3 regions of the Halobacillus sp. A1-3 genome follow, and region 1 is predicted to be linked to each of the others. Evidence: riboswitches for the same ligand, from Rfam matches in the RefSeq annotation. Region 1 holds a riboswitch; each other region holds the start of a gene.
What was found. Region 1 has a riboswitch for S-adenosylmethionine ahead of ACRYKC_RS14650 (methionine biosynthesis PLP-dependent protein). Riboswitches for the same ligand answer to the same signal wherever they lie in the genome.

Region 1 (5,398 bases):
GTGTTTGTTTGAATCACATCAGCTCCGGCCTGCACATAGGCCTTATGAACATTTAACACTTCTTCTGGATGAGATAGATTCAATTCTTCAAAACAATGATCGATCCCATATGAGTAAAGAAGGGTCCCCATTGCCCCGTCTCCAATGAGTGTTTGGTGCTGTAACGCTTCATTTAGCTTCACGCGAAATCCCCCAATCTGCCACTTTTGGCCGCTGTTCCAAATATTGAAAAGCCTGCTTGAAGTCCTCAATAAGATCTTCTGGATTCTCAAGTCCAACAGACAAGCGAAGCAGTCCATCTGTAATGCCACGTTTTCTTCGCTCCTCTGGGGGCATGGATGCATGGGACATGCGGGCAGGATAAGAGAGGATCGACTCCACAGCTCCCAAGCTGACGGCATAGACTGGAATCTTCATGTGTTTCGTCAATTGTCTTACGGCTTCTTCGTCCTTCAAGCGGAACGACAGAACGGCTCCCGCACCCTTGCTCTGGTACGTATGAGTGAAATAACCAGGATGAGCAGTAAAGCCAGGATAATAAACTTCCTCCACAAGCGGATGCTTCGCTAAAAATTCTGCAATTGTAAGGGCAGACGCTGCGGATTGATTCAATCGGCAATGGAGAGTTTTAAGCCCTCGTAACACGAGCCAGGAATCGTGTGCCCCAAGAATGGATCCGAACGAGTTTTGTAAGAATGATAGTTTCTCAGCTACTTGCTCGCTGTTGGTTGCTGCAAGACCAGCTACAACATCGCTGTGTCCGGCAATGAACTTCGTTGCACTGTGAAGCACAAGGTCTGCGCCTAGATCTAAAGGCTGTTGAAGCGCTGGTGTCATGAACGTGTTATCAACGAAGGTTAAACAGTCATTCGCTTTTGCAAGCTTAGCAACCGCTTGAATGTCTGTAATTTTAAGTAGTGGATTGGAAGGCGTTTCGATATATAAAAGTTTTGTATTCGGACGAATCGCTGTAGCGACCGAATGCAGATCTGTCATATCTACGAAGGTGTGATCGATTCCAAACCTGTGTAGAACATCATTGATGATACGGAAAGTACCTCCGTACACATCCTCTGAGATCACGACATGATCGCCTTGAGACAAAAGCATGAAGGATGTGGAAATGGCCGCCATGCCTGAGGCGAACGCAAACCCTTTTGTACCATTTTCAAGACCCGCAATAGCCTCTTCCAATGCTTCTCTTGTCGGGTTCCCTGAGCGGCTGTAATCATATTTTCCGGGTTCATCAAAGTCAATCTGGTGAAATGTGGATGCCTGTTGGATAGGGACGCTGACCGCCCCAGTATACTTATCGAATTTATGGTCGTTATGAAGCAGGCGTGTCTGCAAAGAATAATCAGTCATTTGATCGTCTCCTCCTTTTTCAAATTGGCAAGTGTTTGATCAAGGTCATAAATCAAGTCGTCAATATGTTCAACTCCTACTGAAAACCGCAATAAACGGTTGCATACACCGTAAGAGGTTCTCGTTTCCTCCGGAATGTCTGCATGGGTCTGGGTGGCTGGATACGTAATGAAACTTTCCACTCCGCCGAGGCTTTCAGCAAAGCTGATGACATTCAGATGGCTGAGGAATGGGTCGACCCAGTCTTCTTCTTGTAAGCGGAAAGAGATCATACCGCCTTTCCCGGGATATAAAACGTCTGTAATGGCATCGTGATTTTCCAAGTATTCTACAATCGCTTTGGCGTTAGATTCGTGCTGCCTCATGCGAAGCGGTAAAGTTTTCATCCCTCTCATTAACAGCCAACAATCAAAAGGGGATAACACGGCTCCTGAGGTGTTTTGATGAAAGGCGAGCTTTTCGCAAATTCCTTCATCTTCCGCTACCAGTAGACCAGCCAGTACATCGTTATGACCACCGAGGTACTTCGTTGCACTGTGAATGACGATATCTGCGCCTTCTTTTAATGGCTGCTGAAGAAGGGGAGTGTATAGGGTATTATCGACAATCAACAGCAGGTTATGTTCTTTGGTAAAACGTGCAATCTCCGAAATATCCGCTACATGCATCAGAGGATTGGTAGGTGTCTCAATATAAACAGCCTTCGTCTTTGGTGTAAGTAAATCCTTAAGCCCTGATAAGTTCTGACTGGCACAGTATTGAAAAACTACTCCAGATTGTTCCGTTATATGTTCGAACAAACGATAAGTCCCTCCGTACAAATCCTCTGAAACAAGTATTTCATCTCCTTGTCTGAAAAGGGATAGTGCCGTTTGAATTGCCGCCATCCCAGAACTAAAGGCGAATCCCGCTTTTCCTTCCTCGATGTCTGCGATCGACTGTTCTAAAATTTTTCGTGTTGGATTGCCTGTTCTTGAGTAATCAAAACCTGTAGATTGCCCGATCCCCTTATGTCGATAAGGAGTAGAAAAGTAGACGGGAGGGTTGATCGCTCCTGTAGGATCCTCGTTTCGATTTCCAGTTTGCACAAATTTTGTATCCGTATGAGGGGTGTTCATCGTCATTCTCCTTTTTTAAAACATGTAGTTGAAAAATAAAAAAAGCCTTCTTAAGAAGAAGACTTTAACGTTCGGATCTTCTTCTTATCTTCCAAGTTGGGTCACAACTTGCTGGACGTAGCACCTTACTGGATATATACCAGTGGTTGCTGAGGCTTCACAGGGCCAGTCCCTCTGCCTCTCTTGATAAGAAATGGATTCATCACTATTCATTTGGGAAATTCTTTCTCCCTAATGTACACTACTCACTTCCATTTGACAATAGAACAGCAAGAATTTTTAGAAAAATCCGTCTTTAGGGATGGGGTTAATTTATGAAGGGCTACTCAAAAGGTGAGCAGCTGGGAAACGGGGACGTTGGATGGAAGACCAATGAAACCTAAAAAACCGCTCATCCCAAAATGAGCGGTTCGTGAATTATCGTATATTTACTTTTGCACTCTCAGGTGTCTCAACGCCAGCTTCAATGTACGTGCGTACAAGTTGCCATGTGTCCTTCTCTTTTTTATATGTATTAAAAAAGAGGTTGGACGAACCCAGAAGTTCTCCTTCCAGTTCAATCGATACCCAGAAGGAAGCGAGCCATTCATTCTCTTTTAATTCAGTCAGACAATGGTCGGTATAAATCCACGTCATATCCTTATCCTGAAAGTGACCAAAAGCTTGCTTCCAACCTTCAATCGAGTCCTCATAAGAGTAGTCGATCACTTCGTCCTGACGAATTTCTCTTACCACTAATTGATCAGATATTGTCTCTTTTAGAAAATCTAAGTCCTGTTTACGGGCGCGTTCTTTAAATGTTCCATAGTAAGAGTGAAATTCCATTCCTTACCACCTCCAACTAGGGAAGTTCGATAAAAGGATGGAATTTCCTTTTTTAAAATCCATTGTCATGAAGGTAGGCAGGGTGGTTGTAAAAGGGAATACCGCACTCGCTCTTCAGTGACAGATTCCTAAGTTATAAGCGGTAATTTTTAACTGGGATGCGACGATGGTGAGCCAGATGGCGTAATTACTGATAAGCAAGATATATCGACTTTTCTTGTTAGATACATGTGTTCTCGTTTTGAATAAAAATCCGAGGAACGGTAACGTAATGACTGTGAATAACATGGTTAGACCTAACAAGCCCTTCGCTTCACTCATCCACAAAAATTGATCAAAGAGAGGGATGATGAGAGCAGGTGTATAGAGGATAGAAATAAAGTAGATTCCGAGACCCCATGAGGTGAGCATCAGTCCTAAGCTTAAGACGAGGAAAGGGATTTTCAAGAAATTCGCTCCTTATCGCGTTAAATCCGATTTAGTTTATCGGATTAATAGTAGCTTACGTTTGAAGGACTGATTTGTCAATATCAACCGTATTCTTTTTGGTGAGCTTTTTTCTTAGATAAGTATTCTTCGTCTTCTCTTGCTTTAATCCACTTCTCTTCAAATATTTCTGCTGACTCGGCCTTTTCCTCATCAATCTCCCGTTCCTTTATATTGCCCTCTTCATCATACTTTTTCCCGCCTTTGTAATTGGTATAGCGACGGGAGCGTGTATATCCCATTTGCAGGAATTTCCTCGCCATATCCATGCCGACAAAGTCATCTTTTTCTTTATAGTCGAGGAACATCTGATAAATTTTTTCAGAGGATTCTTTAGCAATCTCTGGTGTTTTGAAACGCCAGTGTTCTAGAATCTCGCTCTTGTACGGTTCTACTAATAACACGCCCTGCTCGCCGCGTCCCACTCGATATTTTTCAGGGTTCTTCCGGAAGTCTGTATTCTTAAAGTCGGTGGAGTAATCAAATGCCATATCCAAGCTCCTTTTAGTGTTAGTCAATCCCGAACATGTTTAAATTCAAATCTTGTGAAAGTTTCTTGATTAAAGCGCCACCAGCGGTCGAGTTTCCTTTCTCATCAATAGCAGGACCGATAACCCCAATTCCCATGCGTCCAGGGATGGAACCGATGATGCTTCCAGATACGCCGCTTTTACAGGGTATCCCGGCTTCTACTGCGTAATGTCCTGAAGAATTGTACATTCCTGAGGTCATCATAATCGCTTTAACGGTGCGAAGGTGGTGGGAAGGGATAAGCTTTTCCTCGCTATTTGGCGATCGTCCTCCGCGTGCTAAGAACAGGCCGATTCGGGCGAAGTCTCCGCAACACATCATGACTGAATTCATACGGAAGTATAGATCTAGGGCTTCCTCGACATCCGTTACAAGTGTGCCTGTACTTTGCATAAAATAGGCTAAAGAACGGTTTCTTGCACCGTTTGCTTTTTCTGCTTCATAAATGTCCTCGCTCATTTGGAGATCTTCATGCTCTGTTATTTCTTTCAGGAAATTCATATAGCGGTCAAAGCGATTTTCCACGCTTTGCCCTTTAATCAAAGCAGCAGTGGCAATAGCTCCTGCGTTAATCATTGGATTGAATGGTTTGCTCGTATCATAGGATTCAAGCTGGCTGATGGAGTTAAAAAAGTCGCCCATTGGCTCCATTCCTACCGTTTGAAAAACTCGGTCTTTGCCGAAGTCTTGAAGAGCGAGCATAAGTCCGATGATTTTTGATGTGCTTTGCATCGGTACGTATTGATTATATTCTCCTGCTGTATAACAATCTTGATCTGTTGTAATGATGGATACCCCAAGCTTGTCTTTCATAGTTTCGTCAAAGTCTGGAATGTTCATATTTACATTACCTGAGGAAGCATATGGTTTACTGTCTTCTATGGCCTCTTCTAAGTATTGGGTGGTAAGTTCCTGCATCTTCTCACTCCTTCAATCCTTTCAGATACTACCATGTACCCGGTTACTGAACTGAAATAAACAACATTGGGTAGGTTGTTATGTTAAAAACTGTAAGACCTGAGGATCCAAATCATGGATCCTCAGGTCTTACAGTTTTTAACAATTATTCTTGT
Region 2 (5,398 bases), on a different contig from region 1:
GCATGAGGAACACTCGTTGCCCCTACTTTAATCTCAGAGCTTTCCTCTCCGCTGCCTCCTTCAGACCCTGATGCATTTTCTTCAGAAGATCCACATGCAGCAAGTACAAGTACAAATAATAAGGCCAGACCGGCTGTCCATAATTTTTTCATTTCAATAACTCTCCCTTTTTTTTATTTTTATCTTTTATCCAATTTACGGGTAATAAGATCCCCGATGAATTGGAAAATGAACACAATAATAATGATTAGAATGGTACAAATAAATACAACATCCCAGTTACTACGCTGAAATCCGTAGAAATAGGCAAAGTCACCTAAACCACCAGCCCCGATTGCTCCTGCAACAGCTGTGTAGCCGATCAGAGCGATCGCTGTCACTGTGATCCCAGATATTAAGGCTGGCATCGATTCTGGAAGCAGAACTTTAAAGATAATCGTCGAATATTTTGCCCCCATTGCTTTTGCCGCTTCCACTACCCCTTTGTTTACTTCTTTCAGGGCGATCTCCACTAGACGTGCATAGAATGGAGCTCCTCCGATTATAAGGGCAGGTAATGCAGCTTTTGGACCACGGATGGTTCCCATTAAAAAGTCAGTAAACGGGAATAATAGTAAAATTAATATAATGAAAGGAATCGCACGGAACACGTTAACAACCGATGCTGTAATCATATTTAATACCTTGTTCTGCCAAAGCCCTCCCGGCCCAGACAAAAAGAGCAGCAATCCAAGGAACAACCCGATAATGAACGTTCCTGCTACGGAAACTAAAGTCATATATAATGTTTCGTTTGTAGCCGTAATCATGTCTTCCATACTTACATTTGGAAACCACTGATTAAACATTCGGGTTCACCTCCACTTCTACTGACGTTTCTTCGATGTAATGGATCGCCCGGTTAATTTCTTCTTTAGCACCTTCAAATTGAACAAACATCGTTCCATAAGCACCTTTTTGCGTTTGAGTGATCTTACCATGCAAAATGTTCACATCTAGTACGAACTTTCTAGATAGATCACTAATCAGTGCTTGGTTCGCACTGTCTCCAACGAAGTGGAGTCTTACGATTTCCCCACTCTTGTAATTGTCTTTTATAAGCCCTAGTGAGTGTTCTTTTTCTGGATCTCCCATGACCTGATCGACGAATTTCTTCGTCACTTGCTGTTTAGGATGAAGGAATACATCCAGAACATCTCCCTGTTCGACGATTTTTCCTTCTTCCATAACCGCCACCTGGTGACAAATTTTGCGAATAACGTGCATTTCATGAGTGATTAGAACAATTGTCAGCCCCAATTTTTCGTTGATATCTACAAGCAGGTCTAAAATTGAATCTGTCGTCTCAGGGTCAAGGGCTGATGTTGCTTCGTCGCAAAGTAGCACTTTAGGATTGTTTGCTAAAGCCCGAGCAATACCTACCCTCTGTTTTTGTCCTCCACTAAGCTGAGAAGGATATGAATTTCCACGACCACTCAATCCGACCAAGTCTATTAATTCATTGACTCTTTTTTGCCTTTCTGCTTTTGGTGTACCGGCAATTTCCAGAGGAAAAGCGATATTGTCATGAACGGTTCTAGACCAAAGTAAGTTGAAGTGCTGAAAAATCATCCCTATCTCCTGACGGGCTACTCTCAACTTCCCTTTACTTAGGGAGGTCAATTCCTGTTCGTTGATGGTTACCTTACCGCCCGTAGGGTCTTCCAGACGATTCAATAGCCTTATAAACGTACTTTTTCCGGCACCGCTGTATCCGATCACACCGTAGATTTCGCCTTTCTTTATTGAAAGATCAAGGTTATCTACAGCAGTTACCTGTTTGTCTTTTGTTTGAAATACTTTGGATAAGCCTTTGATTGTAATCATGTTGTCCCTCCATAAAAAAACGCCTTTCTGATTCAGAGAACAGAAAGGCGTATGTATCCTAAGTCAAATCTGTTCTCTCATCTATCAGGGCTTACGCTCTGTAGGAATTGGCACCTTCTCGAACAAGATGTTCGTGGGTTGCCGGGCATCATCGGGCCAGTCCCTCCGCCACTCTGGATAAGAGATTTTGGTATATTAAATGATTATCACTTTAACTCGCTTAAGTAGCACAAGAGGAATTGTATCACCGCCAAAATTTTGTGTCAACAAAAAAAGCAGAAAATTAACTACTTTCATAAAAAAGAAACAGGCAATAAAAAAATCCCTTCCATTAAGAAGAGATTTACGTTACTACCTCTTCTCATCTATCAAAGCGATAATCGCTTTGCAGGAATTAGCACCGTGCTCATATGGAGCCGGTTGCTGGGCATCACAGGGCCAGTCCCTCCGCCACTCTGGATAAGTGAAGATGTCGATATGAAATTATTAAATATGTTAGCATTGTACTACCTACACGTCAACAAAAAAAGAGGAGAGTATAAAGTTGAAAAAAGCACCACTATTTGAGCTACCATACATTCATAATGAAGAAACTTACCAGCTAGATGAAGATATTGGAAAAGTAATTGTTCTCACGTTTTGGGTCTCCTGGTGTCCCGATTGCGGTTCAGACCTTCCAAAAAAAGAGCAGCTTTATAAAACGATGGATCATGAGAAGGTAAAAATGCTGACCATCAATGTAGCAGGTAGAGAAAGAGCAGAAGAAAAAGGCGTTCAGTATGCTGATGAATTTTTAACGCAGCCTACTTTAAAAGACAGAGGGAGGGAGATTTACGACCTATACGAGTGTGAAGGTGTACCCACTACGACGATTATTGATCAGCATGGAAACGTGTATGAACAATTCGGGGACAAAGCTTCCTTTTTAGAGATTGTAGAATCCATTGGTAAACTCATCTAGAAAGTAAAAGTAAAGACTCCATAAATAAGATGTTTCGATAAGCTCCCTTTACACTAATCATCGTTTCAGGTAGGGAGGTCAGTTTTTTGCTTCCTGTAAACAATTCTTCCATAACACTGGTAGACGATTGCAGAACCAGACTTCCTTGACCTTCTTGTGTTGCTTTTAACTGAACCCCTGAATGATCGATAAATAAACAAACTTGATGCTGACCAACTTGTACTTCAACGTTTAGTTTTCGTTCACGCCAAGTAGGTAACAGGTCATATCGATGATTGACGTTCTCTACCCATTCATAAATAAAATCGATCATAAAAACTCCTCCTTTTACTGTATTAAAATTCTTTAAAAGGAGGAGTCAACCCTTCTCCTGAAGCGAAGAATCGTTCGTCATTTCCCGGGTCATTCGATTATTCTTTTACATATTTTGAGACTTTCTCATACATGTTCGGAACAGAATGAAAAGCATAGACCTTTTCGACTAACCGCCCCTTTTCTGTAACGAGCAGACATGGGACACTTTCTATTCGATACTTCTCCATAAGATCGGGATGCAACGAGGCATTGAATTCCCAAAATATCTCTTTCCCAAATGTTGCTTCAATAGTTGTCAGCATTTGTCGAGCTAAATGGCATGTGCCGCAAAAAGGACTGTGAATGAAAGTGAGCGCTAACACATCGCCCTGTATCGCTGTTTCAATCGTTTTTTGTTCTAGTTCTTCCAAGTTGTTCCTCCTAAATCAAGTAGATCGGTTTTACACTGAAGTGTCTGTTCAAAAGTGCTCTTGCTAATTCTGGCTCTGGCGTAGCGGCAACCTCTCTAAACGCTTTATCAATATAAATGTGTTCTGCATGGGGAAGTTCTTCTGTCAATTGTTTTCTCAACTTATTTCCCGAGTCGTCTTCATCTACAAGAATGTAAACGGAACGATCATCTAGGTTGAAATCAAAAATCAGCTCTTCCATTCGTTCAACACCTAATGTGCCATGAGTGCAGATGATTTCAATATCCTCATCCAGTACCTTTTTGAGCTTTTTCTTATCAGTAATTCCCTCAACAATGACAATTCGCTCTCTATCCATTTCCTATCACCCACTATATGAAAACAGACCATGTCTAAGGGACATGGTCTGAACATGATTAATATGATACACGATCATGTCAGACAAGGAATCTTATGTAGCCCCTGTCTGTACAAAAAATTGTAAATTATCGATTAATCCTCATTAATCATTTCTTCGTATTGTTCTGGTGTCATCAATTCATCCATCTGAGAAGCATTGCTTGGTTCCACAACAACCATCCAAGCTTTGTCGTATGGAGATTCATTAACGAACTCAGGGCTGTCCTCTAGCTCCTCGTTAATTTCCACAACTTTACCACTTACTGGTGCATAAAGCTCAGATACAGTTTTAACAGACTCTACACTACCGAATGGTTCATCCGCTTCAAGCTCTTCGCCAACTTCCGGCAACTCAACAAAAACGATATCACCAAGTTCTGACTGAGCGAAATCTGTAATCCCGATGCGGACTTTTTCTCCCTCTTCTTTTACCCATTCGTGCTCTTCAGAATAACGTAGATCTTTTGGTAGACTCATTGCAATCCCTCCACAATAGAAATTAGTATTTAGCAACAATTATTAACATAAAAGCTGGATGCTTTTATTTCCAATGTTCTGCTCATGCTTTCCATGTTTTTTCGAATGTTTCCTCTTTAAACCCAACAGTAACATTCTCACCATCGGTAACGATCGGACGCTTAATCAGCATGCCGTCTGAAGCAAGCCATTCAACCATTTCATCCTCTGATGCTTCTTTTAGCTTTTCCTTCATATTCAATTCTCTATACTTTTTTCCGCTCGTATTAAAAAACTTTCGAGCGGGAAGCTCACTCTTTCCCATGAGTGATTTCAATTCTGCTTGAGAAGGAGGCTCGTTGACAATATGTACGGAGTTATAATCCACGCCTTCTTCCTCCAGCCACTTCTTTGCTTTTTTACATGTCCCGCAGTTCGGGTACCAATAGAAGGTTACAGTCAAGCTCTTACCCTCCTTTGTTGTTGTTGATTTTTATTTTACCATACTAAAGATGGATTTTTCATCGATTAATCGAGTTTGGAAGATGAATTGCTTATTTTTATAAAATCTTTCTTCATTAATCGGCTTCTATCCTAACAATCATTAAGAATAAAAGCCCCCACTTCGAAGAGTTTCGAAGTAGAGGCTTGGGAACATGAAGTTTGATTATTATACGGTATATTTTTCCGCTTCAATTAAACGAGCAGCGATTTCACGTTTTTTAGCAATTACGTTTATTGGGGTATGACGTGTCAACTTACGTAAAGCTCCAAGCATCATACGGAGAGAATCACCTGATTCAGCTGCAATCAACGTTTCCTTCGCATGCGCTTCAATACGGTTGAATGCTTCTTGAGTGTAGACTTGAGTATAAAGTAACTTCTGTTTATTCTTTTCTTCTCCGGATTTTTGAATCGCCTTATCCGTGCGGAGAATCGCAGACTCCATATTGTAGATTTCTCCTACCACATCTGCAATATTCACAAGAAG
Region 3 (5,398 bases), on a different contig from region 1:
ACCATGTCGCGGATCGTTACTGGAGGAAAGTTTAATCGATATTGTTTCTTTGTTTGGGGGTGGATGCTGGCTGGTCCTGTTGACCCGTGACAACCCCCAAGGACATTAAATGTAATGACCTGGTAATGGTCTGTATCGATGGGGGCTCCTTTCCCGATCAGCCCAGCCCACCAGCCGGGTTCTTCTTCTGACCCAAGGGCGTGTTGATTTCCTGTCAGTGCGTGGCAGATGAGGATTACGGGCGCATCTTTAGGTCCATAGCGCTCGTAAGCAAGTTCCACATCAGCCAACCGATCTCCAGACTCGAAAGTGAAATCACCGATGGAAATAGTTGTTAAGTTTTCAGTGCGGCTGGTGGGGTTTTTCAATGACATGTTTTGACTCCTTTCCTGTTTAGACTGATAAGGGCTGCTCATTTAGCTTTTTGCCTGAACGTAAAGCAATCACTGCTTCATAAAGGTTTAATCCTGAAACTATATTGTCTTTCTCACTCTTAACTGGGGTCTTTGACCAGATCAAGTGTGGCTTTACACTTTCTGCCGCTCTGAGCTTATGCTCATCAAGCACAGGGAAATACAAGACATCCACTGTTCCTCCCGCTGATTGAACCACTTGATCGATTTCCTGATAATGCTCAACTTTAAATCCCAAACGTTCAAGTTTCTTAGATTCACGGTCATCATTAGCTCCTCCAACTATAGCGATTACCCTTTGTCTAAGGTCTCCAGATCGATCTAATGAAGAAGCGAGAACATCTTCGGCAGGATGTTTGGAAGTGTTGTATGGTTTCGAATGCCCAGTAGCTTTGTGAATGGCTGCATCCAAGTCTTGTATTAAATCTTCAACAGACTCTAAACCAACGGACAACCGCACCAGCTCTTCTGTCACTCCTGATTTTTGTAGATTTTCGTCATTGAGCTGCTGGTGAGTGGTAGAAGCAGGGTGAATGATTAAAGATTTTGCATCACCGACGTTGGCAAGGTGAGACCATAGGTTTGTATGATCAATCAGCTGACGTCCAGATTCTCTTCCGCCTTTAATTCCAAAAACGACAATCGAACCGGCGCCGTATTGGAAATACTTTTTAGCAAGAGAATGGGTCGGATGGTCTGGTAAGCCAGGGAAGGTTACCCAAGACACCCCGTCATGGTCTTGAAGGTACTCGGCGATTTCTAAAGCTTGATCGGTATGCTTCTTGATCCTCAAATGAAGCGTTTCTAAGCCTTGTAGTAATAAGAACGCATTGTGTGGACTTAAGCATGCACCAATATCACGCAATAGTTGAACTCTTAGCTTAATCGCATAACCGACTGGACCTACATCAATACCGAAGCGGATGCCGTTGTAACTATCATCAGGTTCAGTAAATCCAGGGAATTTCTCATGGTTCCAGTCAAAACGTCCGCTATCAACAACAATACCTCCAATAGCTGTTCCATGACCGCCGATCCATTTCGTAGCGGAGTGGACAACAATGTCTGCTCCCCAGGCTATCGGTTTACAAACATAAGGAGTAGCGAATGTGTTATCGATAATCAAAGGAATATGATGATCGTGAGCCACATCTGCTACAGCTTCAATATCAAGCACGTTCAAACTTGGATTCCCGATCGTCTCTGCGAAGATGGCCTTTGTATTTGGAGTAATGGCTTTTGCAAAGTCTTCAGGATCTGTTCCTTCTACAAAGTGGACATTGATTCCATATTTAGGGAGAGTATGGACGAATAAGTTATACGTGCCCCCATACAAATGGGTGGAAGTGACGATATCGTCTCCAGATTGAGCAATGTTCAAGATAGCTAAAGTAATCGCTGACATCCCTGAAGCAGTGGCGACAGCGGCTGCACCATCTTCCAGCAGCGCGATACGCTGCTCAAGCACATCAACGGTAGGATTCATTATGCGGCTGTAAATATTCCCTGGCTCAGCAAGGGAAAAGAGGTTTTGAGCATGGTCTGTATCCTTAAAAACATAGGATGTGGTTTGATAAATGGGGACAGCACGAGAACCTGTAGAGGGGTCTGGTTCCTGGCCTCCATGAAGCAATAGCGTTTCGGGTCCGAATTGGTGGAAAGGTAACGTCATTGATAATTCCTCCTCAAATATGGTTTCTAGGAGCTCCTTTAGGTAAAAAACAAGAAGAACCAAAAAGCCCTCTTCTTTTATAAGAAGAGGGCCGTAAAAATTAAGTCCTCCTCTTATCTGCCAGATCATTTGACCTGTAGGATTTAGCACCTTTTCAAGCGATACTTGAAGGTTGCCGGGCGTCGTAGGGCCTAGTCCCTCTGCCACTCTCGATAAGAGTATTTGTTTGAATATTCAGCTTTTACTTAACTTGTATGAAATTATAAAAGGAACCATGACTAATGTCAAATCATTTTACAAAATTAGAATGTGTTTACTTGTGATCTGTTATGGGAATTGTCTACCAAGTCTTTAGAGAAGGAGAGTATGAAACAATGAAGGAATATAGTGTAGTACCTAACAAAGATGTAACAGGATGGTTTGTAAAGATAGAGGATGTTTCTCCTACAGACCTTTATGACGAAAGAAATACGGCGATTGAAAAAGCTGAAGAAATCGCTAAGGAAAATAAACCGAGTAAGCTTCTAATTCTTGATCAAAATCATGAAATAGAAGAAGAAAGAAATTATTAAGTTCAAAAACTCCCGTGGCCTCGGGAGTTTTTTTATTTCTACACTTAGTTGCTTGAACCAGACTGTAAATAAAGAGGAAGAGGTGAGTACTAGTTTTCCTATTTACATGATAGGATGGAAGAAAAACGATTGAAAAGGTGAGTAAAGTAAATGGAGCAAAGGTATGATGTGATCATTGTAGGGGCAAGAGTTGCAGGCTCTAGCCTGGCGATTCAATTGGGAGAAATGGGGAAGAGAGTGCTGCTATTGGATAAAGCCTCGTTTCCGAGTGACACTTTATCGACTCATCATATGTCTCATCTAGAATATTTAAGAAAGCTTGGGGTGCTTAAGGAAGTTGAAGCTTCTGGCTTGCGTAAAATCAGCCGGATGCGAACCTATATTGGAAGCAGCTTTGTGGAAGGACCACGTGCTTCTTATACGATTATTCCAAAGCGTGATCTTTTGGATCAAATTCTTTTAAATAGAGCGAATGATCTTCCTACAGTTTCTCTAAGAGAAAATCATTCTGTCCGTGATTTGATATGGGAAAGAAAACAGGTCAAGGGAGTCGTTGTAGAAGACCCTGCCGGCCGAATGAAGTCCATTTCCTGTGATTTAGTTGTTGGGGCAGACGGGAAGCATTCCAATATCGCTTATTGGGTTAAAGCTGAAAAATATAAACAGCAGAATCCTCTTCGGCCGGTTCTTTATGGCTACTATGATGGGGTGAAGCCATTAAAGGAGCCTGCCACGGAAATTTTCCTACATGAAGGAAGGATCGGTTTTCTTTTTCCAATGGAAGAAGGCAGGGATTGTTTAGGGCTTGAAATTTATCCGGAAGAGTTCAAGCAAATGATGAAATCGCCGAAAGAAAGCTTTGAAAAAATGTATCGATCACTTTATGGAATGGACATGAGGCTTGAAGGAGCTGTTTTACGAGGCAAGATCATTGGAACTCCAGGCATGCCTAATTTTTTCAGAAAAGCTTATGGAGACGGATGGGCGCTGATCGGAGATGCGGGGCATAGCAAAGACCCCAGTACAGGGCTTGGTATCAATGATGCATTCATGCAGTCCTTTCTTTTAGCCGAGGCGATCCAGTTGATGGATCAAGGCAAAAGCCGTGGAGAGGCGATGGAAGTTTTTCAACAAGAACGGGATCGGCGCCTAAATCCGGGGCATGATTTAACGCTTAATTATGTTCAGTCTCTTAGAAAATGGACACCAAATGAAATGGCACTGTTCCAGGCAATGGCCGCCAACCCTATGGTTTGGAATAAGCTTGTCCCTAATCTAGCTGAACAATTGAAGCGGGAATCACCGGATATTCCTTTGCTGCATCAATCAATTCAGCTGGAGGCTCAATCTTTTGGTTTCAATCCAGAATCTTGAAGAAGGAAAGGCTCTTATTTGTATAGAATTCTATATAGAGAGGTGAGAGTATATGACATGGTCAAAAGATAAGGCGTTTGAAAAACTGCAAGAAATCTACACTGACCGCGTAATGCAGGATGAAAAAAGACGAATTTTTCAGCAAGTGTATCGACATTTACATGAACATTTAGATGATTTGGCAGTTAAAGGCGGTTTGAAAGAGGAAGCAGAAAAGCAGCTCAAATTCTTTAAAGAATACACATTCATGCCTGGTGACAATTTATTTCAATCGATGCGTTATGTTTTTCTCATTGCTAGAGGTGAAGGTGAAACAGATCCTCAAATTACTCAGCAGCATTTGAATCGAATTTATAAAGCACTTTTTCAGCCATCTGGACTAAAAAATCCGTATATACCGGATTCTTTCTGGGATACACCTCTTGGAGTGGCGTGTTTAATTGCAGAAGAGGGAGTTGAAGCAGTTTATCCGATACTGGATGAAATTCTAGAAGCTGAAAGTGTTTACTAAAGGAAAAAGAGGGGCGATAGCGGCCCCTCTTTTTTAAAGCTTGAAATATGTTCTAATTTGACCGGCGAGTCCCTGATAGCTTTCTACCTCATCTAAATTAAAAAGCATACCTTTAATAATGGCTGGACGAGGGTCGTTTTTTTGTATTTCGTCTAGCAAAACGGAAAGGGTATCGTTTATTTCCCCGCTGGACTGGTCTTCGAGTTCAATTAATCTTTGAATAATTTCATCCAATTCGTATTGATAATAATCCTTGGGGATGACCTGGTCCATGACTGATTCTGTTATGACCGGTTGGTCACCACTCGCCTTGAATCCTTCAACGATATAATCCGTTCTTCTCAACATAGCTTCTGACAGTGCCTTAAAATCAAGTTTCGCATTCTCAATGATGACAAGGTCCATAAAACCTTTGAATATTCCTTGCAAAAGCAAACTAATTTCCCATAGAAACTCTTCTACTTCTTTTCCATAAATCGCTAAAAGATGCCGCTTATAAAAAAGATAGGAGTTAAAGCGGGTCTTCTTTAAAAATTCATCAATATTCTCATTAAAAGGAATAGCTTGTTCCCTAATTTGCATAATGATGAATTCACGGTGCTCTGCAATCTCTTCAAATGTAATTTGCATTTGCCTGATAAACTTAGTTCTTGCATCTAGATCAAGAGACTGTATATCGTCTATTTTTCTTTGGATTCTTTCATAGTAGTAGTTGAAAATTTCTAGAAGGAGGGCATCTTTTGATTTGAAATGGAGATAAAAAGCTCCTTTAGACATCCCGCACTCGTTTGCTATTTCTTGTACGGAAGTAGAGCTAAACCCCTTCTTAGCAAATAGTTTGATTGACTGCTCTATG

Region 2: another riboswitch for S-adenosylmethionine. It lies ahead of ACRYKC_RS11120 (methionine ABC transporter ATP-binding protein); the one in region 1 lies ahead of ACRYKC_RS14650 (methionine biosynthesis PLP-dependent protein).
Region 3: another riboswitch for S-adenosylmethionine. It lies ahead of ACRYKC_RS00260 (O-acetylhomoserine aminocarboxypropyltransferase/cysteine synthase family protein); the one in region 1 lies ahead of ACRYKC_RS14650 (methionine biosynthesis PLP-dependent protein).

The regions. Positions count from the first base shown of each region.
Region 1 is NZ_JBPCEO010000008.1:78,216-83,613, forward strand. It holds gene ACRYKC_RS14640 (bifunctional homocysteine S-methyltransferase/methylenetetrahydrofolate reductase) at 1-182, opposite strand, end outside; gene metC (cystathionine beta-lyase) at 169-1,365, opposite strand; gene ACRYKC_RS14650 (methionine biosynthesis PLP-dependent protein) at 1,362-2,483, opposite strand; SAM riboswitch class I at 2,565-2,676, opposite strand; gene ACRYKC_RS14655 (hypothetical protein) at 2,901-3,308, opposite strand; gene ACRYKC_RS14660 (hypothetical protein) at 3,423-3,755, opposite strand; gene ACRYKC_RS14665 (DUF4385 domain-containing protein) at 3,839-4,285, opposite strand; gene glsA (glutaminase A) at 4,305-5,243, opposite strand; gene ACRYKC_RS14675 (cytochrome d ubiquinol oxidase subunit II) at 5,389-5,398, opposite strand, start outside.
Region 2 is NZ_JBPCEO010000005.1:220,929-226,326, reverse strand. It holds gene ACRYKC_RS11130 (MetQ/NlpA family ABC transporter substrate-binding protein) at 1-152, opposite strand, end outside; gene ACRYKC_RS11125 (methionine ABC transporter permease) at 180-848, opposite strand; gene ACRYKC_RS11120 (methionine ABC transporter ATP-binding protein) at 841-1,866, opposite strand; SAM riboswitch class I at 1,941-2,050, opposite strand; SAM riboswitch class I at 2,225-2,332, opposite strand; gene ACRYKC_RS11115 (TlpA family protein disulfide reductase) at 2,411-2,827, shown strand; gene ACRYKC_RS11110 (hypothetical protein) at 2,820-3,140, opposite strand; gene ACRYKC_RS11105 (thioredoxin family protein) at 3,238-3,552, opposite strand; gene ACRYKC_RS11100 (toprim domain-containing protein) at 3,563-3,910, opposite strand; gene gcvH (glycine cleavage system protein GcvH) at 4,045-4,428, opposite strand; gene ACRYKC_RS11090 (arsenate reductase family protein) at 4,511-4,870, opposite strand; gene ACRYKC_RS11085 (acyl-CoA dehydrogenase family protein) at 5,078-5,398, opposite strand, start outside.
Region 3 is NZ_JBPCEO010000001.1:57,763-63,160, reverse strand. It holds gene metX (homoserine O-acetyltransferase MetX) at 1-374, opposite strand, end outside; gene ACRYKC_RS00260 (O-acetylhomoserine aminocarboxypropyltransferase/cysteine synthase family protein) at 394-2,085, opposite strand; SAM riboswitch class I at 2,196-2,304, opposite strand; gene ACRYKC_RS00255 (DUF2188 domain-containing protein) at 2,460-2,657, shown strand; gene ACRYKC_RS00250 (NAD(P)/FAD-dependent oxidoreductase) at 2,808-4,031, shown strand; gene ACRYKC_RS00245 (hypothetical protein) at 4,084-4,542, shown strand; gene ACRYKC_RS00240 (TetR/AcrR family transcriptional regulator) at 4,576-5,398, opposite strand, start outside.